One region of the Desulfovibrio sp. 1188_IL3213 genome, then DNA from elsewhere that is predicted to be linked to it. Evidence: riboswitches for the same ligand, from Rfam matches in the RefSeq annotation. Region 1 holds a riboswitch; the other holds the start of a gene.
The links. Region 1 has a riboswitch for cobalamin ahead of V6C16_RS09405 (sirohydrochlorin cobaltochelatase). Riboswitches for the same ligand answer to the same signal wherever they lie in the genome.

Region 1 (3,416 bases):
TTTACTATCTGGAAACAGCGGCTAGCTGTTTTCGCTTTCTTCAAACTTCTGCTTGAGCAGATCGCCCAGGCTCTGGCCGGATTCCTGCGGCCCGGAATGGAATTCCTTGGGCTTGCGGCGGTCTTCCACTTCCTGAATCTGCTTGATGGACAGGCCCAGGCGGCGCTCTTCAGCGCTGACATGGATGACCTTGGCCTGAATTTCCTGGCCTTCCTTGTAGATTTCAGCCGGGGTCTTGACCTTCTTGCTGGACAGTTCGGAAACGTGCACCAGCCCTTCAATGCCTTCTTCCACTTCAACGAAGAGGCCGAAGTCGGTGATGTTGGTCACGATGCCCTTGACGGTGCAGCCCACGGGGTAGGTGGTGGGCACATGGCCCCACGGATCGTCCACCAGCTGCTTGACGCCCAGGGTGAACTTTTCGTTCTCCTGATCAACGGTCAGCACCTTGGCCTGCACGGTATCGCCCACCTTGTACATTTCGTTGGGGTGGCGCACCTTCTTGGTCCAGGAGATGTCAGACACGTGAATGAGGCCGTCAATGCCGTCTTCAATGCCGATGAACATGCCGAATTCGGTGATGTTCTTGATGACGCCTTCAAGGATGGTTCCTTCAGGATACTTTTCAGCAACCAGTTCCCAGGGGTTGGGACGAACCTGCTTCATGCCGAGGCTGATGCGCTTCTTTTCGCCGTCCACGCCCAGAATGACCACTTCGACTTCGTCGCCGGTGTGAACCATCTGGGAAGGATGACGCAGCTTGCGCGTCCACGACATTTCAGAGATGTGCACAAGCCCTTCCACGCCGGGTTCCAGTTCCACAAAAGCGCCGTAGTCCACCAGGTTGGTGACCTTGCCGGAGCACTTGGCCCCTTCGGGGAAGCGGGCGGAAATGTCCTGCCACGGATCGGGCACGAGCTGCTTGAGACCCAGGGAAACCTTGTTGTTGTCGCGGTCAAAGGAAAGAACCTTGAGGGTCAGTTCCTGACCGATGGTGATCATTTCCTTGGGATGGCGGATGCGCTTCCAGCTCATGTCGGTGATGTGCAGAAGCCCGTCAAGGCCGCCCAGGTCAACAAACACACCGTATTCGGTGATGTTTTTGGCCTTGCCTTCCACGGTCTGACCCTCTTCAAGGGTGCGCAGCAGATCCTGACGTTTGGAATCGCGCTCTTCTTCAAGCAGCACGCGGCGAGAAACGATAACGTTGCTGCGGCGGCGGTTGATCTTGAGCACGCGGAACTCGAACTCCTGGTTGACCAGGGCGTCCATGTCCGGCACAGGGCGCAGGTCCACATGGGAACCGGGCAAAAAGGCCTCTACTCCGCCGATGTCCACAGTGTAGCCGCCCTTGATGCGACGCACAATGTGGCCCGTGATGACCCTGTTGTTTTCCTGCACGTCTTCGAGCTGGTCGAAAACCTGCATGCGTTTGGCCTTTTCAAAAGAAAGGGTGATGGTTCCGTCGTTTTCGTTCTTGCGAACAACGTACACGTCCACCTTGTCGCCCACGGCAACGCCGATGTTGCCGGCAGCATCGCGAAATTCGGCCGTGGGAATCTGCCCCTCGGACTTGAAGTTCACGTCCACCAGCACATTGTCGTCATCCACACGGACGATTTCGCCCTTGGTGATAGAGCCTTCTTCAAGGTCGCCAAAATCGGAAGTGAGGTAGTTTTCGAGGGCACTCTCGAAATTCATTTCGGTTTCGTGCCCGGTTTCCAAACCTGCCATATGTCCAGCCTCCAAACATGATTTCCCCAATACAAGGGAGGCCGCATAAGTACCAGAATTTTGCCGAAAGAACAAGGAAAAATCCGCCAAAAATGGCCTCCGGAGCCGAAAACCGGTTCCGAACTCCCTGTATTTCCCCGGTTGGCGCAAGCCATCGCCTGCCTTGACATTTACCGCGCCCTGTTGTCCTCTGTCGTTTTGGCGGGGAATTTCGTGCAAATCGAAAACAGTCGCGCTGCGGTAAGAGGGGACAACGCTTCTTCATGCTGCTCCGAAGAGCGGCATGCGACAGCCAGTCGCACATGCGGTGAAGGCGAAGCCAAGGCGCGGGCCATGCGGCCCCACAACCCTCAAGTCCGAATATCCGCCGGGGCCGATGCCCTTTGCGAACCTTTCAACGCGAAATTGAGGAGGTTGCCATGCCGCGTATTCTGTCACACCACGGGCTTCGCCCACTGCTTTTCGTTCTGCTGCTTCTCGCGGGCCTTTGCCTGCAAGGCACAAGCCATGCCGCCGAGGCCCCCAAAGAAGGCATACTGCTGGTAGCCTTTGGGACCAGCGTTCCCGAAGGCATGCCCGCCTTCAAGGCCGTGGATGCGGAATTTAAAAAAGCCTTTCCCGATTCTCCTGTGGTGTGGGCCTACACCTCGCAGATCATTCGTAAAAAACTGGCCGAACAGGGTCAGCCCGTGGGGGGCATCAGCGACGGCATGGCCCAGCTTGCCAAGGACGGCGTAAAGGTCGTGCGCGTGCAGTCGCTGCATGTGCTGGGCGGCGAAGAATTTTCTGCTCTTGAGCGTGCGGTGCTGCTTGACGTAAGCAAGCATCCCGGCCGCTTCGACGCGGTTTTCCTGGGCCGCCCCCTGCTGGAGTCCAAGGGCGACGCGCAGGAACTGGCTGCCATTCTGCTGGCCGACACCAGGAAGGCGCGCGGCAAAAGCGCGGCCCTTGTGCTTATGGGTCACGGCCAAAGCCACGGGCGCGCCGACCTTGCCTTTGAAGGCGTGCGGGCCGTGTTCAAGGACACGGACAAAAACGTTCACATGGCTACAGTGGAAGGCGCGCGCACGTTTGAAGACCTGCTCAAGGAACTCAAGGCCGCCAAGGTCAAACAGGTGGTGCTGGCTCCGCTGATGCTGGTTGCCGGGGACCACGCCCGCAACGACCTTGCAGGTGACGAGGACGACTCGTGGGCCGCGCAGCTTAAAAAAGCGGGCATAAAGGTTGAGGCCCACCTCAAGGGTCTGGGTGAAATGCCCGGCACGTCCGCCATTTTTGTGCGCCATGCCAAGGAAAGCACCGACGACCTGACCAAGGAACCCAGAAAGCCGTAAAAGCGCGGCACACGAGATGAGCTGCACACGCCCGCGCGGGCGATCGGCGGCAAGATCAGGCGTGCGGACCGGGCAGTGCTCCCGGCCCGCACGCTTTTTACGTTTTCCGCAACAGACCGGACAGGGCGGCCGTAATGGCGGCCAGGACCGCAAAACCGGCACATGGGGCAAGCGCGCCGGTAATCCTTACTGCCCGATTGTGAGATCTTGGGGTACACAATACCTGTTTTTTTGTGTAGCATACCTTAAAAATTTCATTCTTAACGTGCCGGACGGCCCTTTACGCCCGCAGTCCGGCTTCCAGCCCGCCGGGGGAGGCCCCATGCCCAAGCAAAGTCGCAAGATAGC
Region 2 (3,416 bases), on a different contig from region 1:
TATCTTTTTTCCAAGCTCAACGGCTTTCTGTTCCCCGGCGGTCAGCCCTACGGCTACGATAGTCTGGGCAATGCGGAAAATCTGGATCGTTTCGGAAGCAAGGAAGTGCGTGCCTTCTGGCAGGAGCAGATGGGACAGCCCTGGGTGCTTTCCATAGCAGGAGATTTTGACCGTGAGGCCGTATTGGCCTTTGCCCGGTCACTGCCTGCTCCCCGCACCGACATCCCCGCGCCGGGCGCTCCGGTATGGGGGAGAGATAAAAAACTCGACCTGCACCTTCCCGGCCGCAATCAGGCCCATGTGCTTCAGGTTTTCAAGGCTGTGCCGCCCACCCATGAGGATGCCCCGGCCCTGATGCTGCTTCAGGCGGTGCTTTCCGGCCAGAGTGGCCTTCTGTTCAGTCAGTTGAGAGATGTGGAAGGTCTGGGGTACACGGTAACGGCCTTTTATCGCAGTATGCCCGAAGCGGGCATGATGGCCTTCTACATCGGCACGACTCCGGACAAGGTAGAGCAGGCCCAAAAAGGCTTTGGCAAGATCATTGCCGACATCAAGGCAAAGCCCCTGTCGGCCGCGCAACTGGAGGCCGGGGCAAATCGTCTGCTCGGCGCATACTTCCGCGAGCGGCAAAGCCTGGGCGCACGGGCTGCGGATGCCGCCGGTGACGCCCTGTTGCGCCGTCCTTATGACTTTGACCGCCGGCTTATTGAAAAGGCCGCGGCCCTGACGCCCGCCCAGGTGCAGGCGGTGGCCGTGAAATATCTGGGACAGGACAACGCATACGAACTGGTGCTGTTGCCCTGACAATGCCTCCGCCCTCGCCAATGCGCGAGGCTGGGGAGCAGTTTGCAGTAACATTGCCAGCGTTGTGCGGCAGCCATTGGCCCCCATCATGCCTTCAGGTTAAGCCTTTCGGCGCAGATCTGGATGCCTGATGGGGGTTCTGCATGGTGCAGCGGGTGAGGTGGAAGGGGGTAGCGCCTCAAAAAAGGAAACATGCCTCAAAGCCTGCGCTTGCGCCGATTTTTGCGGTTTTTTACCAACCTTGAAGGGAGGAAAAATAAGTCTGTGAACTTGTCAGGAATGTTTCTTGAAAAAAAGTGGCCTTTAAAAAACGGCCTATGGCGCGGTTTTTTAGAGGCTCTTTTCAAAAAGCCGCTTGTATCAAGGACTTGAGCAGCCTTGAAATCATCTTCGCAGTGCGCTAGATTGCAGTTCCGCACTGAGGGAAGCCACCAGCCACCATAAACAGGCTGCGGAACTTTCAATAGCGGTTCCGGCAGTGTCAAGCAGGGCAGGGTCCCATTCTCGCCCTGTGCTCTTTTGCGGTCTTTTTTTGGCCCTGAAGTGAGTGTAATTAAAAATTTTTCTCAATATAAACTAGGTATTCCCATGCACCTAGGAAGCCTCTTTTGCTAACCCTAATTGACATGATGCGATTCTTTTGAGATTTTCTAGACATTGAAAGTGCCCTACCGGGCTTAATCGGGAATCCCGTGAAAAGCGGGAGCGGACCCGCCGCCGTAAGCCGGGCAAACTGTCTTTCATCATGCGCCACTGGGCTGAGCCTGGGAAGGCCGAAAGATGGCCGGCAAGCCGGAAGACCTGCTTTCAACTTATCTTAAAGGGTGATGGGTCCCCCCCCTGCAAACCCAATGAGGACAACCGACACGGGGCTTTTGTCGGTCAGTTCCCTGCTGCGGGCAGTCTGCCTTCGGCTACAGGCATGTTCCTGTTTTTTGTTTTGCCCCTCCTTCGGTATCGGTATTTTGCGTCCCTTTTCAGGACGACCCTGTTCACTACGTTCCGGGAGCTTTCTTCCATGCCCGCCAGCATCATCAAGCGCGATGGCACGGCAGTGCCCTTTGATTCTGTCAAAATCCTCAACGCCATCACCAAGGCCAATCAGGCCGTGGGTGGCGAGGATATGTCACCCACTGACCTTTTATTCGTCACCGAAAAAGTTTGTAAAAAACTGAAAGAACGTGGCCTGAAGCACGTTGAAGAAATTCAGGACGTGGTTGAGGAATCATTGATTCAGTACGACTACGCCAAAACTGCCAAGGCATATATCCTGTACCGTGCCGAGCATACGAAAATCCGCAACGCGGAATCGTATCTCATGGATATTTATAAAAAATTGACATATTCCGCCGCTATCCATGAGGATATCAAGCGCGAAAACGCCAATATCGACGGCGATACCGCCATGGGCACCATGCTCAAGTACGGTTCCGAAGGGTCCAAGTTTTTCATTGATAACTATATCTTGCCCAAAGACGCTTCGGCAGCCCATATCCACGGGGATATCCATATTCACGACAAAGATTTCTACATGCTCACGGAAACGTGCTGCCAAATAGATCTTATCCCCTTGTTTAAAAATGGTTTTTCCACAGGTCACGGCTATTTGCGTGAGCCCAACTCCATTGAAAGCTATTCGGCCCTGGCCTGCATAGCCATTCAGGCCAACCAGAACGAAATGCACGGCGGCCAGAGCGTACCCCATTTCGACTTTGCCATGGCCGAAGGGGTTGTGAAGACCTACCGCAAGGAATACGAGCGCGCTTTTTCTTCATTTGTGCGCATTGCCATGCATGTGGACGCTGCGGAAGCGGCGGCCTTTACGGAAAAACTGCTTGCCGAAGCGGCATTGTACCCCCGCCTCGGCTCGGTGGAAGCCCTTGGCCGCCGACTTGTCGAAGTGGCCCCCGAAGGGCGGGAAGCAATGGTGGCCGAGGCTCACGCCTACGCCGTGGAAGAAGCCCTCAAATATACCGAACGCCGCACCTATCAGGCCATGGAAGCTCTTATCCATAACCTGAACACCATGAATTCCCGTGCCGGTGCTCAGGTGCCTTTCAGTTCCATCAACTATGGAACGGACGTTTCGGCCGAAGGGCGCATGGTCACCAAAAATCTGCTCAAGGCTACCAAGGCCGGCTTGGGGAATGGAGAAACCTCCATTTTCCCTGTGCAGATTTTCAAGGTAAAGTCCGGGGTCAACTATAATAGTGAAGATCCCAACTATGATCTTTTCAAGCAGGCCATAGACGTTTCAGCCATGCGGCTTTTCCCCAACTTCAGCTTTCTGGACGCCCCGTACAACCTCCAGTACTACAAGCCCGGTGACTACAATACCGAAGTGGCCTATATGGGCTGCCGCACGCGCGTACTGGGCAACGTATACGACAAGGACCGGCAGGTGACCTGCGGGCGCGGAAACCTGAGCTTTACCTCCGTAAACCTGCCCCGGCTGGGGCTGGAAGCCCAGGGAGACGTGGAGAAGTTTTTTGCCTTGCTTGACGACAGGATTGACCTGGTCTTCCGCCAGCTCATGCACAGGTTTAAAATCCAGTGCTCCAAGAAGGTGCGCAACTACCCCTTCCTGATGGGCGAAGGCATCTGGCTTGATT

Region 2: another riboswitch for cobalamin. It lies ahead of V6C16_RS02530 (anaerobic ribonucleoside triphosphate reductase); the one in region 1 lies ahead of V6C16_RS09405 (sirohydrochlorin cobaltochelatase).

The regions. Positions count from the first base shown of each region.
Region 1 is NZ_JBAIYR010000234.1:4-3,419, reverse strand. Features, by position in the region: gene V6C16_RS09410 (30S ribosomal protein S1) at 22-1,734, opposite strand; cobalamin riboswitch at 1,898-2,120, shown strand; gene V6C16_RS09405 (sirohydrochlorin cobaltochelatase) at 2,154-3,068, shown strand.
Region 2 is NZ_JBAIYR010000021.1:7,556-10,971, forward strand. Features, by position in the region: gene V6C16_RS02525 (M16 family metallopeptidase) at 1-804, shown strand, start outside; cobalamin riboswitch at 1,449-1,627, shown strand; gene V6C16_RS02530 (anaerobic ribonucleoside triphosphate reductase) at 1,823-3,416, shown strand, end outside.